2 linked regions of the Paraneptunicella aestuarii genome follow. The protein of the gene in region 1 interacts with the protein of each later gene in a pairwise test. Links are inferred from orthologs where the notes say so. Each region holds a gene or a part of one and is shown in the gene's direction. Other genes may lie near its edges.

The links.
Region 2: the proteins of eno (region 1) and rpe interact in binary tests that used the Escherichia coli proteins (3 or more experiments, as listed by UniProt). The link is inferred for Paraneptunicella aestuarii from one-to-one orthologs.

What each region holds. Positions count from the first base shown.
Region 1 is NZ_CP074570.1:3,843,721-3,852,634, forward strand. What follows is about bases 823-3,652. They hold eno (phosphopyruvate hydratase), read left to right. Parts: upstream 823-1,506; coding sequence 1,507-2,799; downstream 2,800-3,652. Other genes in these bases: KIH87_RS14785 (CTP synthase), read left to right, coding at 823-1,378; KIH87_RS14795 (hypothetical protein), read left to right, coding at 2,902-3,594. Also shown: more of KIH87_RS14785, read left to right, coding at 1-822; KIH87_RS14800 (tetratricopeptide repeat protein), read left to right, coding at 3,730-6,417; leuA (2-isopropylmalate synthase), read left to right, coding at 6,855-8,411; leuB (3-isopropylmalate dehydrogenase), read left to right, coding at 8,412-8,914. UniProt on the Escherichia coli protein: Catalyzes the reversible conversion of 2-phosphoglycerate (2-PG) into phosphoenolpyruvate (PEP). It is essential for the degradation of carbohydrates via glycolysis.
Region 2 is NZ_CP074570.1:4,595,952-4,607,638, forward strand. Bases 542-3,322 are described here. They hold rpe (ribulose-phosphate 3-epimerase), read left to right. Parts: upstream 542-1,485; coding sequence 1,486-2,160; downstream 2,161-3,322. Other genes in these bases: KIH87_RS17995 (TorF family putative porin), read right to left, coding at 557-1,192; trpS (tryptophan--tRNA ligase), read left to right, coding at 2,206-3,210; KIH87_RS18010 (methyl-accepting chemotaxis protein), read right to left, coding at 3,295-3,322. In the rest of the region: KIH87_RS17990 (hypothetical protein), read right to left, coding at 1-32; more of KIH87_RS18010, read right to left, coding at 3,323-5,454; KIH87_RS18015 (anthranilate synthase component II), read left to right, coding at 6,211-6,822; KIH87_RS18020 (HDOD domain-containing protein), read left to right, coding at 7,212-8,375; KIH87_RS18025 (aspartate aminotransferase family protein), read left to right, coding at 8,768-9,973; astA (arginine N-succinyltransferase), read left to right, coding at 10,002-11,036; astD (succinylglutamate-semialdehyde dehydrogenase), read left to right, coding at 11,040-11,687. UniProt on the Escherichia coli protein: Catalyzes the reversible epimerization of D-ribulose 5-phosphate to D-xylulose 5-phosphate.

The sequences.
Region 1 (8,914 bases):
GAAGAACAACTTCACAACAGGTCGTGTTTATGAGGACGTTATCAAGAAAGAACGTCGCGGTGATTATCTGGGTGCAACCATTCAGGTTATCCCTCACATTACCAACGAAATTAAACGCCGAGTTCAAGAAGGTGCGGAAGGGACAGACATCGCTATCGTTGAAATCGGTGGCACAGTGGGCGACATTGAATCACAACCTTTCCTTGAAGCCATTCGCCAATTAGGTACAGAAATCGGCCGTCACCGTGCTATGTACATGCACTTAACGTTAGTGCCTTACATGAGCGCTTCAGGTGAAATCAAAACCAAGCCAACCCAGCACTCGGTAAAAGAAATCCGTTCTATCGGTATTCAACCCGATATTCTGGTGTGCCGTTCTGAGAAGCCGTTACCTGCCAACGAACGTGCAAAAATCGCGCTATTTACCAACGTACCAGAAAAAGCCGTTATTTCATTGAAAGATGCCGACAGCATCTACCGTATTCCAGCCATGTTGAAGGCGCAAAATATGGATGAGCTGGTGGTTAATCACTTCGGTATTGAATGTAAGGAAGCCGATTTGGTTGAATGGGAACAGGTGCTATACGCAGAATCCAACCCAAGTGGCGAAGTCACAGTCGGCATGGTCGGCAAATACGTTGAACTACCCGACGCCTATAAATCCGTTAACGAAGCACTGAAACACGCCGGTTTGAAAAACCGCGTTACGGTCAATATCAAATATATTGATTCGCAAGATGTTGAGAGCAAAGGCACACAAATTCTGGATGGACTAGACGCTATTCTGGTGCCTGGAGGCTTTGGTGAGCGTGGTATCGAAGGCAAGATCCTCACAGCTCAATACGCTCGCGAAAATAAAATACCCTACCTGGGCATCTGTTTGGGCATGCAAGTAGCATTAATTGAATTTGCCAGACACGTCGCAAATATGGAAAATGCCAACAGCACCGAGTTTAACCCCAACACGCCATACCCGGTTGTCGGTCTGATTACAGAATGGCAAGACAGCACGGGCAGCGTAGAACAAAGAACGGAAAACTCGGATTTGGGTGGCACTATGCGTTTGGGAAGCCAGCTATGTCATGTACTCCCAGACAGCAAAGCGAGAGAAATGTACGGCTCAGACAGCATTTATGAGCGTCATCGCCACCGCTACGAGGTAAACAACAACCTATTACCACAATTACAAGAAGCAGGTTTAAAAGTGACAGGATTGTCGACTGACCGCAAACTGGTAGAGATCATCGAATTACCTGATCATCCCTGGTTTGTCGCAGGACAATTTCACCCTGAGTTTAACTCTACACCCCGCGACGGGCACCCTCTGTTTGAAGGGTTTATAGCCGCAGCGGTTCAGCACCAAAAAGAGGAACATTAGGCTGACCAAACCATGTTGCCATATCCGCGGCGAACGCAATAACCGCAAGCGATATGGCACAGACATGGTGCATAACAAGTCTGGATCCTTGAAACCTATTTCACATTATTTACGGGGCAGCATTAACAATGTCACAGATTACGAAAATCATTGGTAGAGAAGTACTTGATTCGCGCGGCAATCCAACGGTAGAAGCCGAAGTTTACCTGGATTCCGGCAAATGGGGACGCGCATGTGCGCCATCAGGTGCTTCAACAGGTTCCAGAGAAGCATTGGAATTGCGTGACGGTGATAAAGGCCGCTACATGGGCAAAGGCGTAGAAAAAGCCGTTGCCGCAGTAAACAACGAAATTCAGCAAGCCTTGTTAGGCAAAGACGCCCTGGATCAAGCAGGTATCGACCAAATCATGATCGACCTGGACGGCACTGAAAACAAAGAAAAACTCGGCGCTAACGCCATTTTGGCCGTGTCTCTGGCAGCAGCGAAAGCGGCAGCAGAAGAAAAAGGCGTTCCACTTTATGCTCATATTGCTGATTTGAACGGCACTCCAGGCCAATACAGCATGCCAGTGCCCATGATGAACATCTTGAACGGTGGCGAGCACGCCGACAACAACGTTGATATTCAAGAATTCATGGTGCAGCCAGTTGGCGTATCCAGCTTCAAAGAAGCATTACGCATGGGTGCGGAAATCTTCCACAACCTGAAAAAAGTATTGAATGACAAAGGTTTGAGCACAGCCGTTGGTGACGAAGGCGGTTTCGCACCTAACCTGAGCTCTAATGAAGAAGCCTTGGCTGTTATCGTAGAAGCCGTGAAAAACGCAGGCTACGAAATGGATAAAGACGTCACGCTAGCACTAGACTGCGCAGCGTCTGAATTCTACTCAAACGGCACTTACGACCTGAAAGGCGAAGGCAAACAATTCGATTCAAACGGCTTTGGTGACTACCTGGCAGAACTGAGCAGCAAGTACCCTATCGTTTCTATCGAAGACGGTTTGGACGAAAGCGACTGGGACGGTTGGAGCTACCTGACCAAGAAAATCGGCGACCGCGTTCAATTGGTCGGCGACGACTTGTTCGTCACCAACACCAAAATCCTGAGCCGTGGTATCGAAAATGGCGTGGCTAACTCGATTCTGATCAAATTCAACCAAATCGGTTCTCTAACCGAAACCTTGAACGCCATCAGAATGGCAAAAGAAGCCGGCTACACTGCGGTTATTTCACATCGTAGCGGCGAAACCGAAGACGCCACCATCGCAGATTTGGCAGTAGGCACAGCCGCAGGTCAAATCAAAACCGGTTCACTCTGTCGTTCAGACCGTGTTGCCAAGTACAACCAATTGTTGCGTATTGAAGAGCAATTGGGCGACAAAGTGCAATACGCTGGTCGTAGCGCAATTAAAGGCCAATAGGCAAAATTCACAACGCCGCTATGCTCTGCTTAGGCAGAATGAGCGGCGTTTTTGCCTCTGACTTTTAGTTAGCGCCACATCAAGCCATCCAGAGCTGAGACCATGGTTTCCTCGTCAGGTAAACAGACCACCATTTTCCTTAATGGCGCCTCTCGACAAGCCTCTTATGCAGAGCTATGTAATGCGCTGTACGATAAGTCGATTCTGGAACTGGCAGAACACCCCACCCTCAGCAAAACCGCATTACAACAACGACTAGGCAGCCTCACCTATTACGTGAACCTGGCAGCCGAAAAGCTACTTAACTGCGACACACCGCTAGAATTAGATCTTTACAACGGAAGCTGGCAAGGCGCACAAAGCCTGACTTGTAAAACCGAAAACAGCAATACCGAAACCGCCACCAAATGGCTGCTAAAACACGCCCAACCCGGTTTAGTGGTTCCGGTTTATGTAGAAGAACAGCGCGTTGAATACATCGAGCTCGACGTAGTCGACAAGATCGACCTCGACAACAACAAGTTCAGGCTCAACAAACACGGCTGGTTCACCTTCGACGGAATTCACCTGTCATGCCCCATGACCAACCAAGGCGAATCTGGCGCGACTCACTCACCCATGACCAGCATTCGCGTACTTAAACCCAGCAAAGGTTACCTCACTGCCGCTTGCTGTGGACACTGCTGGAACTTAAAAGGCAAAGCCACCACCCCCCGCAGATTATCCCTGCGACAACTCCTGCTCACGACACAGATCAACTGGAAAACCTACAAGTTACATACTGCTAGAAAGTAGGTTTGGTTAATCATTCAGCTCTCCCCCCTTTTTAGGTAACGCTAATAATTGCAATTATATATATTTCAAATATAATTTGGTTACTTTTAATACCTTTTATAAATTATGAATAGTGTTCTAAGAAGAAAAACAGCAATGCTTCTTCATCAAATTGAAGAGTCATTAGGTGAATTTATATTAAAAAATGGGGATTCTTCCTCACTGAATTTGGAAACACTGGAAAATATTCTTAAAAGGGAAGTGGATAAAGGAAGACGATTCAACAAAGGTTCAATAAAAGACATCGTTGAAGCAACTTATTTAGATGAGATTTTTGGCTTTGCTCTGGACATTACACAAGACACTAGTATAGGGGATTCAATAAATTATATTTATTCTCTATTTCATCACCTTGACATTTATGAAATCAGAAATGCAATTTCCCACCCTAATAGGCAATTTTGGGATTGTTATTGGTATAGAGTAGCAGCTATAGCAAGCGACCCCGTCAATGAAATATTAGGTTTAGAATCAGTTAAACAAACTCTAGTAGCTGCCGAAAACAATTTGATAGTTGACCCACCTGAAGAATGGGTCAATAAAATCATTTGGCAAATTCCCAATAATTTACCACATACATTTGATCATGGACTAACTGGCTTAATTGGACGTAATAAAGAGATAGATGAGTTAAAAAAACATATATCAAATCCAAGAGTTAACACTATAGCCCTAGTTGCTCCAGGAGGTGCTGGAAAAACAGCATTAGCACTTGATCTTTTAGAAAAATTGATTTCAACCCCGAGCTCTTCAAAGTTTATAGATGCTGTCATCTACACAACTATGAAAACTGAAAAATTAACTACAGATGGAGTTGTATCTTTAGATGCAATAGAAACAATTGGTGAACTTCAAGAAGCAATAGTTTCTTCCATAAACATTGTATTTGATGAGTCATTTGAAACATTTGATGAAGCAATAAAGGACATGCAGGATAGAAAAATTCTACTTTGCATAGACAATCTAGAAACCCTTTTGAGAGATACACCACAAGCTTTTGAAGAATTAAATTATACCTTACCGGTTCAGTGGCAAATATTAGTAACGAGTAGAGTTTCTGTATCCAATGCGACAGTTTTAAGTTTAGATACACTGAAACAAAAATCTGCAATCCATTTAGCAAGAACTTATGCATCAAAAAAAGGTTCTCTCGAGCTAAAGGAGGAAATTTACTCTTCACTTATTAAGAGCTGTTACTATAATCCTTTAGCTATCAGGCTGACCATTGATTTATTGATAGCCGGAAAAGATTTACCTACATCAGTTGGTGTTGCAAACAAAGAAATAGCCGAGTTTTCATATAACAATTTGATAGAAACTTTAAGTGAAGATTCAATTGAAATATTGGAAACCATATTTGTTGAAGGTGATTCGAATAGATTATCATTATGTGAATTATTAGATCGCTCTTTAGATGACATTGCAATATCAATATTAGAATTATCTAAAACCAGTTTAGTTAGAAGAAACTCGACAGAACAAGGTGAAACATACAGCCTAAGCGACTCTGTACGAGGCCTACTACTTATTTCACCGAGAAATATAAAAGCAAGAACAAAAATTCAAAATAAAATTCACCAAAGACGAAAATTATCAAATGAAATAGACATCAGAAGAGCTCAAAAAAGCATACCACAATGGCACATTGAATTTGTTCCTAAAAACCTTAAGGAAAACTTCAAAGTCTTCATCTCTAGTATAATAAGACATCTAAATAAAGCTAGACAAAGCATTGAGACTGCGGCGTCACTCTATAGAAAACTAAAAGAAGCAGAATCATTTTACTCTGATGAATACTTATTCCACAAAATTTTTGGAATTGTTTTAGAAACCCTCAAAGACTACAATGCTGCAGAAAATAGTTATAAGAAAGCTGCTAAACTAAACCCTGAAGACCCATCATCCAAGTATCAATTGGCCAGATTATATCATTCCACAAAACGTTATGATGAGGCATTAAATCAATACCAAAATTTAATAGAAATGAAGTGGATTAATGAGCAAAAAGAAAATATTTCATTCGGTAAGTCCATACTAAACGGATATTATTTATCACTATTATTTTCAGGTCAATATACTCGAATAGAGGAGGAAACTAAAGATTGGAAGAAAATGGGGATTTATAGGGGGATAGTGGGAACTTTTAGAGTTAGCAGCCTAAAAAGACAAGCCGAAAACACAAGCGAATCAGATCCACAAACAACAATTAACTTTCTAATACGAGCATCAAAAATTTTAGACGATGTATTTAGAAATGATGGATATGTTCAATTTTCTAATAAGCAGGCCATAAAATTATTCGATGAAATTGAATTTTGCTTTTCAAAATCTGCATATCAAGAATTTAGAGAAGAGGGAAAACTTCTATTGGAATTCATATCCAAACATTTATTTGAAGTTATAAGTGAAGAAAAACAATATGATGTAAAACCACTTATAGAAAAGTTAAGCGATATTGCCATATATGGAAACCCATTTACAGCCGAGGTATGGAAAGATATTTCAAATTCTTCATACTCATACGAAAAAGAAGAGGATGGAGTTCCTATTGGGCTGATTTTAGTAAAAATTTCGAGTAGACCAAGCAGTGCAAGCTATTTATTTGCCAAAGATAAATATGGCACTGATTTCTATCTACATTATGAGCAATTTAAAGATGGAAATTGGAAAGTATGGAGCCAGCTGTCTGTCAACGATAACCTTTTTATTGTAGCAAATCACGATGAAGCAAAAGCAGGAAAAGCCATCCCTGTTAGCGAAATATATTTATTAGATGATCTTTAGCTCTCTTAATTATCTAAATACCGGATAGCGCTTCGCGCTTCCGGTACGACAGAAAAACAAATTCCCTAGCCTCAAAACGCCTCCCCCCTAAATTCCCCCATTTTTAAATCTTCACTTGACCTCAAAAGCAATACGCGGTATCTATAACGCCGTCGTGACATTTCATTTACGACCATTTATTGAAATTTTTATCTCTGGAAATAGCGTTTTTTATGACATTTTTGCTCCTCAACAACCTCTTTCTCATGGCAGCCAAGACTGCACGGGTGGGTTGTATTTGTCATAAAGACACAGCGTAAAAAACGCAACAAGATAAACAACCGAATTTTAAGAACCCGTGCCAAGCACGGGTTTTTTCGTTTTTAGGCCATACTTGTTTTGAATTTTAAATTTGGAATTCTAGATTTTGGCAACCGGAATGAAACATTGGAGTTAACATGTCAAATCAGGTTTTATTGTTTGATACCACCTTGCGCGATGGAGAGCAGGCGTTAGCGGCGAGCTTGACCGTGAAGGAAAAGCTGCAGATCGCCATGGCGCTGGAAAGGTTGGGTGTCGATATTATCGAAGCAGGTTTTCCTGTGTCGTCTCCGGGTGACTTTGAATCGGTACGTACTATTGCCAGCCATATTACTCAGTCTCGCGTATGTGGCTTGGCAAGGGCATTGGAAAAAGACATCGACGCTTGCGGGCAAGCCTTGAGCATCGCTGAACAATTTCGCATTCATACCTTTATTGCCACGTCAGAAATTCACGTTAACGACAAGTTGCGTATGTCGAACGACGACGTGTTAGACATGGCAGTCAAAGCCATTAAGCACGCTCGCAAGTATACCGACGATGTGGAATTTTCCAGTGAAGATGCCGGGCGTACCGATATCGATTTTCTGTGCCGCATTGTGGAAGCCGCTATTAACGCTGGCGCAACTACGATTAACATTCCGGATACCGTAGGTTACACCACGCCAACCGAGTTTGGCGGCATTATCAAAACCCTGTTTAACAGGGTTCCCAATATTGATAAAGCCATTGTGTCGGTGCATTGCCATAACGATTTGGGCTTGGCTGTAGCCAATTCATTAGCCGCGGTTGAGAACGGCGCTCGGCAGATTGAGTGTACAATTAATGGTATTGGCGAACGAGCAGGTAACTGCGCGTTAGAAGAAATCGCCATGATCATGAAAACCCGCGAAGCCTTGTTGGGTTATCACACCAACATCAAAACCACAGAAATTTCTCGGACTTCCAAGCTGGTCAGCCAATTGTGCAACATGCCTGTACAGGCAAACAAAGCCATTGTTGGCGCAAACGCCTTTAGCCACTCTTCCGGCATTCATCAGGACGGTGTATTAAAAGCGCAAAACACCTATGAAATCATGACCCCAGAAAGTGTTGGCATTAACAAAAACAGTTTGAACTTGACCTCACGTTCAGGCCGCCATGTTATCAAACATCGTATGCACGAATTAGGCTACAAGGACAACGATTACGACATGGATCGCCTGTACGCCGACTTTTTGCAGTTGGCAGACAAAAAAGGCCAGGTCTTCGACTATGATTTGGAAGCCTTGGTGTTCTTCGATCAGAACAAACAGGAACAAGCCTTCTACAAATTGCAGTATCTACATGCCAATTCAGGCCACAACATTGTTCCTACCGCCACGGTCACATTGAAAATGGGCGAGATTGAAGCCACCGAAGCCGCCACTGGTGTCGGCCCGGTGGATGCGGCATTCAACGCAATACTAAATGCCAGTGGGTTAACCAATATCGACATTGTAGACTTCAAGCTGGATTCCAAAGGCGAAGGTGCCGATGCTTTGGCACAAGTGAGCCTGATCGCCGAATACAAAGGGCGTAAATTTAATGGTATTGGCTTGGCAACCGACATCGTCGAAGCTGGCGTGAATGCCTTAACTTACGTATTGAACAACACTTACTTGGCTGACCAGATTGATCAGCAGAAACAACAACAGAAGATTGCAGGTATTTAAATGGCAACACATCACTTAGCAGTATTGTCCGGGGACGGCATTGGGCCAGAAATTATGGCCGAAGCGATGAAGGTATTAGCAGCGGTAAGCAATAAATTCGCGCTGGATATTAGCACACAGGAATATGATGTGGGTGGATGCGCCATTGACAATCATGGTCACGCATTACCGGAAGCCACTTTAAAAGGTTGTGAACAAGCTGATGCGATTTTGTTTGGCTCTATCGGCGGCCCCAAATGGGATTCATTGCCATTGGAAGAACGCCCGGAACGTGCTGCGCTGTTAACCTTACGTAGCCACTTTGATTTATTCGGCAACTTGCGCCCCGCCAAAATTTACTCAGGCTTAGAGCATTTATCTCCCTTAAGAGCCGACATCGCCGAGCGTGGGTTCAATACATTAGTAGTGCGCGAACTAACCAGCGGTATTTATTTCGGTGAGCCCAAAGGCATTGAAGGAGAAGGCGAAGCACAATTTGCCTACGACACCATGCGCTATACCCG
Region 2 (11,687 bases), 750 kb from region 1 along the record:
AATATCAAGCTGTGTTTTCTAATACTCAACATATTAATAACTCGCTACGTAAGACTTGGTTACATTATAGCTTTGGACAAACTTTAAGCAATTGCATTTCGCCGCAAAAATTTAGCGTCTTGCCGTCAAATCAATGAATAATCCAAGAAAGAATGTAAACCGTTTAAGTCGGAGGAAAATAAAAGCCATGTGTTTCGCCGTTATTTCAATTTCTCTTCAAGGCCTATCCAACTTCAACCGGTTACGACGCTTTTATCAAAGTTGCCCAACATTGCGGTTGAAATTGTCGCTATTCTAGCATGAATTGATACTGAATTAGTTTATTTCACGTATAAGTTTTTCGGCTAAAGAATAGAAATATTGAGGGAAATCTGGAGCGGGGCTACATATCTCTTAACGGATATTTGTTCACCCCTTTTTTGCAGTATCCGTACTGCCCCGAGTCAATGTCACATTGGTGCGAAATGTGACGCTAAATTCTTTTCTGTCGTTGGGTATTGCGGTGGTGCATCACCGCATACCCTTTAGGTACTTGATTTACGAGTTAAATAAGGAATTAAAGATCGAAAGATTTTCCGATGCTGAACAGGATGGTTTCATCGTCATCCAGATCGCTACCACTGATAACAACCGAAACGCCAACATCAAAGCCACCTACCTCTGTGCCATAGCCAGCTTCAAAATAATCGCCATCAAATTCATCCCCCCATGAACCATAAGTGCCATAGAAGCCTTCATGTTCAAGAGTCAAAGCGAAGAAAGTGTAATCTGATTCTGTAATGCCTAATGCAGCATCATCAGATTGAGTACCGATTGAGTATTCGATAGAAGCAATTCCATAGCTCAAACCAAGGTTAACTTCGTTATAAGCAGAATCGAAATCGCCTGTATATTGATAAGTAGTAAAACCAATGCTGGCACCAAAACCATTGTCAAATTCAAAGCCATAGCCGCCGTAAATATCTACTTCCAGGCCATCGCTTACATCAGCTACCCATGTACCTACGTAGAATCCACCATTTTCATAGTCTAGACCAGCACTGGCAGAAGCATCTGAAGTTTGTGCGATACCACGGAAGTGGTACTCAGAAACTAAACCAATGTTTGCACTTATCTCTGCTGACGCTGCCTGAGCATATGCCAAAGAGGTAATTGCCAAGGCTGCCAATGAACTTAACTTAACTGCTTTCATGTTAATCCCCGTACTTCAAGTTGTGTGTTTCAAAAATGTAAAGCTACCGAGGTTTTGCAAAAGCAATGCCTATTCATACCAGAATTCGTGCATTCCCACGAAACAAGATTATCTTTTTGATAAATAAAGATAATTTCTTATTCCTTGTTCAATGAGTACAGATTCTTATAATTGGCATAGTGCAAATTAAAATTATCATTGCACAAAAATAGTACATTTTCACCGGTTTAGTGCATTTTGACAGCAAATCATTGCTTCAAAACCAGCATTTTGATTAATTCAAGGGGTTTTTTATGACTAATTATATAATCGCACCTTCTATACTTTCTGCGGATTTGGCGCGATTGGGTGATGATGTGCAAAAGGTGATCAATGCAGGTGCCGATGTGGTGCACTTTGATGTCATGGACAATCACTATGTTCCAAACCTGACATTTGGCCCCAGTATTTGCCAGTCACTGAGAAATTACGGTATTACTGCAGATATCGATGTTCATTTAATGGTGAGTCCGGTAGATGAACTAATTACCGCCTTTGCAAAAGCGGGAGCAAACTACATCAGCTTCCATCCGGAAGCCAGCCACCATGTTGATCGCAGCATTCAACTCATTAAAGATGCAGGATGCAAAGCAGGATTAGCGTTAAATCCCGGAACATCATTGCATGTTCTCGACTATGTTTTGGATAAGCTGGATTTTGTCTTACTGATGTCGGTTAACCCTGGATTCGGCGGACAGGCCTTTATTCCTAACACCTTGGAAAAGGCTCACGCGCTAAAACAAAAAATCCTGAAAACGGGTAGAAATATCCACATAGAAATTGACGGTGGCGTAAAAGTCGATAACATTCGCGCCATTGCTGAAGCTGGCGTAGATATGTTTGTTGCTGGTTCAGCCATTTTCAATGCGCCAGATTATGGTAAGGTAATCGCCGATATGCGATCCGAATTGGCGCTTGTCGAAAATTAATTCTTTCCCATTAAACTCATTAACCATATTTAAGTGTTGCGAACTATGAATAAACCTATTGTATTAAGTGGCTGCCAGCCTTCAGGACAATTGACGATTGGAAACTACATGGGCGCCCTGAGACAGTGGGTAAACATGCAGGATGACCACAACTGCTTATATATGATCGTTGATATGCACGCGATCACCGTTCGTCAGGATCCCGCTAAACTTTACGAGGCCTGCCTGGATGGATTAGCACTTTATGTTGCCTGTGGCATTGATCCTGAGCGCAGCACATTGTTTCTTCAATCCCACGTACCAGAACACGCTCAGTTGGGATGGATTATGAACTGCTACACCCAAATGGGCGAGCTTAACCGCATGACGCAGTTTAAAGATAAATCAGCCAAAAATGTCACCAACATTAACGTGGGCTTGTACAGCTACCCAGCATTACAAGCGGCTGACATATTGTTATATCAGGCGAATAAAGTGCCAGTGGGTGAAGACCAGAAGCAACATCTGGAACTCACTCGAGACATCGCAACTCGCATGAATAACCTATATGGCGATCTGTTCACCATACCGGATCCATTCATTCCTGAATCAGGCGCGCGTGTCATGAGCTTGCAAGATCCTGATAAGAAAATGTCGAAATCTGACGACAATCCCAACAACTTTGTTGGCTTGTTGGAAGATACCAAAAAGGTCGCCAAGAAAATCAAACGTGCAGTCACCGATTCCGACGAACAAGCTCGTATTTATTACGACCCTCAAGAAAAGGCCGGTGTCTCTAACTTGTTGTCTATTTTGTCTTGCTGCACCAACAAATCCATTGAGCAGTTAGTACCAGAATACGAAGACAAAATGTATGGACACTTGAAGACAGATGTTGCTGATGCCGTGGTTGCTCTACTGGAGCCCATTCAACAGCGTTATCACGAACTACGTGAAGACCGTGCGGCATTGAATGACATCATGCGTAAAGGTGCTGAGCAAGCCTCAGAGAAAGCAGCAAAAACCTTGGCTAAAGTATACGAAGCCATCGGTTTTATCGCTAAACCATAAACGCACTGAAACACTATTCAAGCATTAAAAAACGGGGATCCATTTAAGATCCCCGTTTTTGTTTTCAAACCCGATATAGCCAGCTTAAGTCCGAAACTGTTGAGTCACCAATACCATATTACTGGATATTTTGGTCAATTCTTCCGAGGAGCTCGCTACTTCGTGTGAAGCCTGAGTTAGCTGCGTAACCGATTCCATAACCCGAATCATATTCTGATTAATAGAGTCACAATTATATTGCTGCTGCTCAGTTGCGGCGGCAATGTTCTCATTCATTCCAGCTAATTCATCAATATTAACATTGAGGCGCGATAAGGACTGACTCACCGACTCAACCAGTTCAATACCACCATTAGCTGATTTCGACGCCTTCTCCATAGAGTTAACCGCTTCATGTGCGACTGTAGATAAACGCGAAATCTTATTCTGAATTTCTATCGTACTTTCCTGTGTTTTTGACGCCAATTGACGCACTTCGTCAGCAACAACAGCAAACCCACGCCCATGTTCTCCAGCTCTCGCAGCCTCTATTGCCGCGTTTAACGCCAGCAAGTTAGTCTGATCGGCAATGCGATCAATCACTTCCAGCACACCACTAATGCTTTCCACTTCTTTTTCTAACTTACTCATCGCCTCTGAAGAACCATTCACTTCTTCTACCAAAATTCGGATCTGAGATGCAGCATCATTAGCTCGACTAGTGTTTTGAAGCGTGTTCTCTCGCGTCTTGTTGGTATTTGAAACGGCAGAAGTTGAGTTACTGGAAATTTCCGTAATAGAACGATTGAACTCACCAACGGACTCTGTCACCTGCATCGCCTCAGTATATTGTTGCTGTGCCGAAATACTGGTTTGCTTGGTCGTTACGCTAAGTTGCGCGCTTGCTGATGCGATGGATTCCGCTTCTCCTTTAATGGTGTCAACAACCCTCTGGATCTTCTCAACAAACAGGTTAAATCCGTCACCAATGCGACGGATTTCCTTAATAGCGGAAGGAGGAAGCCGCTTTGTTAAATCAGCCTCATTTGAATTCAACTCATCAAAATGATTGCCGATTCGGTTAATAGGGCGCAGCAGTCTTTTGGCAAGCAAGGTAGCAACAACTAAACTTCCTACAGCAAGCAAAACACTCACTAAAATTGTCGCGGATATAATACTTCTGGTAAGTGATTCGGCTGGTGCATAAGCCTCTTCATAATCAATTTCAGCCAATATCGCCCATGTCATATCACCAATTTGGATTGGCGCGTAAGAAGACAAGACATGAACATCGCGATAATCACGAATATGCTGAAAACCACTCTGCCCTTGCAGTGCTTTTTGTACTCCTTCGCTATTTACTGGTTGCAAGCTGATACCCGTGCCTTTCAAAGCAATTAATTCATACTCTTTAATGCCAGCTTGCTTTAACGCCTCAATGTAATCGCTTTCATTTTCCATGAAAAAACGACTTTCTGAGCGAAGACGAGAATCTTCCCCAACCAGATACACTTCTCCGCTTGAGCCAAATCCCATTTCTTCCCATTTCTGATTTTGGGTAAGAATGTTATTGATACGATCAATGGGCATTTGATAAATCAATACACCGGCTAGCTGACTCCCATCATAAATTGGGCTGGAAATGAAACTCGCCGGATTGTTGTAAGAGGGTAAGTAAGGCTCAAAGTCGGTTAGGTAGGTTTCCCCTGATTGCAAAGATAGAGCCTTTTTGAAAGCTTTCCCAATACCCGAACCCGCATAAGGCCCGGTAATCAGATTAGTCGCAAAATCCAGCTCCTTGTATACGCTATAAACGATGTTTCCCGACTGGGCATCGACCAGGAAAATATCATAGTAGCCAAAGGTTTTAAGAAATTGACGAATATCCGGGTGAAATTGTTTATGTAGTTGAGCATAGTCGCTCACCGACCCAGGATCGTTTAGATTATCCTTCTCGCCCAGTGAACTGGGATTATTACTGATAAAATCATACTGCAACAACTCAGTGGCTCGACTTAGTCCTCCAAACATATTTAGAACACTAATTCTCTCAGAGTTTTGCTCTTCATACTTATTCGCAAAATCGTCTTTATAATAACTCTGAACCGAATTCTGGAGTTGCTCTGTCGGTATAGACCGTTGAGTTGAATACTGATTATATGCTCGCGTAAAGTCGTGGATTGCTGACACAATACTTTTATCGCTCGCCATTAAAGTAATTTGGTTATCTATCATGGAAAAATAACCCATCACCTCCTCTTTCATAATATTTCTTTTAAAACCCAAGTCTTGTTTAAATTGATGTTCTAAAGTTGAATTCATTTCAGATGTCGATATAAATACTGTGAAAAATCCCGTAATAATAAGAGACGTTAGCACTGTAAAAAGAAGCGCTAGCATTAAACGGATTTGTAAAGACAATTGCATAACTAACATCCTCAAAGAACGACAAATTTTATAACCGAATAAAATTAGCCCAAGCTATAAAGCCCATCTGACTTAACTCTGACTTATAGTCACTAAAAAGTGATGAAGTTAACAATAACTGTTTTAAAGCAGAAATAACCAAAGGTAAAAAGCACCAAGATAATGCAGTGATACCAATTGACACTTTTCATTTTTGCGAACTAAACCCCTCTAAAGTTCGCATTTTACTGGCATTTAATTCAAATTTAAGAACAAAGTAAGTGGCATATGGAAAAACGATATGGTTTATTTTTTCCTCTCAACATTTTGAACCATAATAGTGCAAAACAACATAACAGCTTTTGATTCACTTATTACCGAAAAATAAACTGTTTTGTGAGCTTAAAATTACTTATGTAAAGGACAGAAAACATAAAGCCTCTTTCGAAGTAGCGCTTGTATGGATGTTTATGAGCAAGAGACTTGAGTTTAGCTGTGATTAACGGTCTAATTTCAGCTTTTGTGAACTCCATGAATCATCCTGCATCCACGCACATTTTCATGGCGTGACATTTTCATCGCTTGAACCGACGCTTTTATAAGGTGCAATAAACCTTGGTACTCCTAATAGACAACTACGACTCATTTACATTCAACCTAGCTCGTTATTTTGAAGAAATTGGCGAACAAGTGGTCGTGGTCAGAAACGATGACATTGACTTACAAGGCATTGCCGAGCTAGCACCAGATTGTTTAGTCTTCTCCCCCGGCCCATGCACACCTGACTCTTCAGGCGTAACCCTGGAAGCAATACGTGAATTTCATCATCACATTCCCATGTTAGGCGTTTGCCTTGGACACCAAGCCATAGCTCAGGTTTTTGGCGCTACTGTTGAAAGAGCTTCCAAAGTAATGCATGGGAAAGTATCTCGAATCAGCCACAACAACCAAGGTGTTTTTAAAGACCTTCCACCAACCTATCAAGTCACACGCTATCACTCATTAGTCGTAGCAGCCGACTCATTACCCGAATGTTTCAATATAACAGCTTGGGTTAAAAAGGATGGAGACAATGCACAAGAGCAGCACCAAGAGATCATGGCAATTGAGCATAAAACTCTTCCCATCTTTGGTGTGCAATTTCACCCTGAATCCTTGTTAACCGAACATGGACATCAACTGCTTGAAAACTTCATTGCGATAGCAAAAGCAAATTCCAGGCAATAATCTCTAAAGTTATCGTTAAAGTGGAAGAAAAACATTCTGCGCAATCAGCAAGGTTATGCACTTTATCTATGGAAATTGAGAAATAGTTATCAAAAACATTAAAAATCCTTTGGTTTTCAGCTCAATATTAGTGCACCCCTTATATGACTTGTATTATGCTTAATACCTAAGTAAAAAATTTAGTAACTTCTGAATATTGACGTAAAGTTAGGCAAGACAGCAACTGAATGACTTTATACCTTACAGGTTATGTTTATTAGGGCTGATCCCCCATATAGCAGTTAAAAGTGGCTTAATAATGAGCAGGTAAACATCAGGTGCAACGAGTAAATAAATGCTCGCTCTTTGCATTTTAATCAATGAGTTTAATTCCCGGATAGAGTGAATAGATGACTGACAGAATGGACATTAATCAAGAAGTAGATAACCGTTTCTACAATCTGCTGATTGGTTTATCAAATGCTCAGGAAGTTGCTGGTGTTGAGGTTGAAGGCAAAGTCAAAGCTGAACAGTCAGAGCAGTTTAACGCTCGTCGTAATCTACTGCGCATTGAAAAGCTTGCCAAAAGAGACATGGAGCTAAATAAACGCTCTGAAGAAAACTTTGTCGAAAGCGTCCGGGATAAAATTAGCGCAGCAGTCTGTGAACGCGTTGAACTACGTTTGGAAGATCTCGAAGAGTTATATTCCAAGCAACTCGGTATTCATGAAGGTTTGCCTGAATTGCTGGATACCTTGTCGGTTAAAGCCACATCAATAGCAAAATTAGAGCCTCTGGTCGCCCAAATAAGCTGGTTGGCCACAGATTTGTTAAAGCTGGTTAATACGCCCAAATACCGCAAAACCGATCGTCTGGGACGAGTAGTTGTTGTTGAAAACTTACGTATAGCATTAAGTTTTCTCGGTATAGAAAATCTGAAAATGGTTATTCCATCAATGGTATTTCGACGTGCAATCCCTCAAATTACCGACCCCTATCCCGTCTTTAAAGCCAAAATTTGGGAACATGCCATTGGCTCTGCGGTGTCATGCCAACGAATAGCCACCTTATCCAAGGTTGATCCTGGTCACGCTTTTATCTTGGGTATGTTCCACGAATTCGGTAAGTTGATCATTACAAAACTGTATTTCAAAACCTTCGATGAAGTACATAGAGAAGCATTAATAGAAGCCCATGATGATCAAAAAAGGGACGAGCACAGTGCCTTACTCAAGATCGGCCCGACTTCGGATGTTTTACTCTCTTTAATGTGGAAACACTCCATATCACTCAGTTCAAGAATTATCTCCCATATGGGAATGCGCAGAGTATTTATTGCCAACGCGATGGAAGAATTTGCCTTAAAAACACCATGGGGAAAAATGAGCCCTATTGCGAAAGTATTGCTACAAGGCAACGGCTACAGCAAATACAATATGTTGAAACGATACAAGCTTATTTCTACAGATGAAGCCAAAGCTTTTCTTAAATCACTCCACATGGCGGCAACAACCGTATTGGCTTTACAAGGCACCGACTTACGCAGTTTGAATCTAACTATGGATGATGAATAATAAACAATTCAGCTCTCCTCCTAATATGAAGTTGATGTAGTTTATTTATCCTTCTTTTGCTCATACAGCTCAAAAAATTACAATATTTTTGTGCAAATAAACATGCAGGGTATTTTTGTGAAACCCGTGACAGGTGCCAGCAATATCAATCGCTAGTGCAGCCCGCATCAACACGATGCGTATACTTATTCAATATTCCTGCAAAATTACTGAACCCCTTGAAAATAAAGGCTTGTAAAGACATAACAAGACAAGACAAATGCCGCCATTTCTGGAATAATGCGGCTTCTTTTTTGACTAATGAACCTGAATATCTGTCATAGATACTCTTATCTCATTAATAGATTCAGGTCTTATACCAATTGGTAGATGTTTTAATTTTGGAGACCCAAATGCAGGTTACTCGTGAGTTATTCGACGAAGTTATGGCCCCAAACTACAACCCGGCAGCCATGATCCCGGTAAAAGGACAAGGTTCCAGAGTATGGGATCAAAATGGTGACGAGTATGTTGATTTTGCAGGCGGTATTGCGGTTAACAGTCTTGGACACTGCCACCCTGCATTAGTCGCAGCATTAAAAGAGCAAAGCGAAAAGCTATGGCACTTAAGCAACGTATTCACCAACGAGCCAGCGCTTCGTTTAGCCAAGAAGATCACTGACGCAACATTTGCAGAGCGCGTTTACTTCGCCAACTCAGGAGCAGAAGCAAACGAAGCAGCACTAAAACTAGCACGTCGCTGGGCGCTGGATCATTACGGCGAAGAAAAAAGCCAAATCATCGCATTCAAACAAGGCTTCCACGGTCGTACGTTCTTTACCGTTACCGTTGGTGGTCAAGCCGCCTACTCTGATGGCTTCGGCCCAAAACCAGGCAATGTAGATCACGCAATTTACAATGATCTGGAAAGCGTAAAAGCGTTAATCTCCGACAACACCTGTGCCGTGATGATGGAACCTCTTCAAGGCGAAGGCGGTATCATCAGCCCAACCAAAGAATTCGTTCAGGGCGTAAAAGCGTTGTGTGAACAACACAATGCACTGCTGATTTTTGACGAAGTTCAATCTGGAGTTGGCCGTACTGGTGAGTTGTACGCCTACATGGGATTAGGTGTAACACCTGACATTCTATCTACTGCGAAAGCCTTAGGTGGCGGCTTCCCTATCGGTGCCATGTTAACTCGCGCAGATATCGCAGCAAGCTTGAAAGTAGGTACTCACGGTAGTACCTATGGCGGTAACCCCCTTGCTTGTGCAGTAGCGGAAACCGTATTTGATATTGTCAACGACAGAGCGTTACTGGACGGTGTTAAACAAAAAGCAGAGCTATTCCGTGCAGAATTAAATGCGATTAACGAAAAATACAACGTATTCAGCGAAATTCGCGGTGAAGGTTTGTTGATCGGCTGTGCTCTTAATGAAAAATATGAAGGTCGTTCACGCGATTTCCTTAATGCATCAACGGATATGAAGTTGATGAGCCTGGTAGCTGGTGCAAACGTTGTTCGCTTTGCTCCATCTTTGATTATCCCGGAAGAAGACATCAAAGAAGGTATGGCTCGTTTCGAAAAAGCAGTTGCCAAAGTAGTTCAAGGCTGATCCCAACTCACATAGAGGACGACCTGATATGAAAATCATGCGCCCTATCCGTAAGGATGACTACGAAGCATTGAACCGCATAGCAGTGGAATCCGGAGTAGGCTTCACCTCCCTACCGGTTGATGAAACGCTTTTAAAAGGCAAAATCGACCGCGCAGTAGATTCGTTTTCCAAACACGTGGATAAGCCCGGTTCGGAGCATTATCTGTTCGTGATGGAAGATACTGAAACCGGTGAGGTTGTAGGAACGGCAGGGATAGAAGCAGCAGTGGGTACTGACGATGTATTCTACTCCTACCATCACGGTATAGTTGTACACTCTTCTCGCGAGTTGGGTGTACACAACGAAGTAGAAACACTGACCCTATGTAACGATTACACGGGAATGTCGGAGATCTGTACACTGTTTTTACGTGAAGTGGCTCGAGAAGGTCACAATGGCCGTTTCCTGTCTCGGTTCCGCTTTCTGTTTTTAGCAGAACACCGTAATCGCTTCACGAAAAAAGTCTTTGCTGAAATGCGAGGCGTGAGTGATGAAAATGGCTCATCACCGTTTTGGAAATGGTTAGAGGAGCACTTCTTCTCTCTGGATTTCCCAACGGCAGATTACCTGACAGGTGTTGGGCAAAAAGTGTTTATTGCCGAGTTAATGCCGAAGTATCCAATCTATGTAAACCTGCTCAGTAAAGAAGCGCAGGCTGTGATTGGAGAAGTGCACGAAAGAACTCGCCCTGCGCTGAAATTATTGCTATCCGAAGGATTCACCTATTCAGGGTATGTCGATATTTTCGATGCAGGCCCTAGTATAGAAGCAGACATAGACAATATTCGGACAGTTCGACTGAGTCGCCGTTTACCTGTAAGCATTGACTCAAGCATAGCGGAAGGCAAACCAGAATATTTCGCGATTAATACTAAACTTGAAGATTTCAGAGCAGCAATGCTGAATCTGAAAGTAGATGAAGAAAATCAGATTGTGCGCATTAGTGATAAAACTGCGTCGGCACTTAAAGTCGAGAATGGTGAATTCATCCGTTTTGCGCCAATCGTTAGTGGAGATTAGCAAGTGGCAGAAGTTCACTTAATTGCAGGACATTGGGTTTCTGGTGAAGGACACGATATTGAATCGGTCGATCCCGCCAAAAATGTTGTTATTTGGAAGGCAAAATCTGCCAGCCCTGGTCAGGTAGATAGTGCCGTTAAAGCTGCTCGTGAAGCCTTTGAAAGCTGGAGCTCTCGTAGTGCAGAAGAACGTATCGCCATCATCCAGAAATTTGTTGATTTACTGAGTGAAAACAAAGAACGTTTAGGCAAGATCATTGCTCAGGAAACGGGAAAAGCTGAGTGGGAAAGTGTCACTGAAGTCGTCGGCATGGCTGCAAAATTAGCGATTTCAGTTAGAGCATTTAACGAGCGCACAGGCACAGTCGAAAATCCGATGCCCGCAGGTAAAGCCTATATTATGCATAAACCTCATGGTGTCGTTGCAGTATTCGGCCCCTACAACTTCCCAGGGCATCTACCCAATGGTCATATCATTCCGGCATTGATTGCTGGTAACACAGTCATCTTCAAACCAAGTGATCTGACCCCTAAAGTAGCCGAAGAAACCGTAAAACTATGGGAAAAAGCCGGTATTCCTGCGGGCGTTCTGAACATGGTTCAAGGGCATGTTGAAACTGGTAAGGCGCTTGCCGCTAACCCAGATATCGAC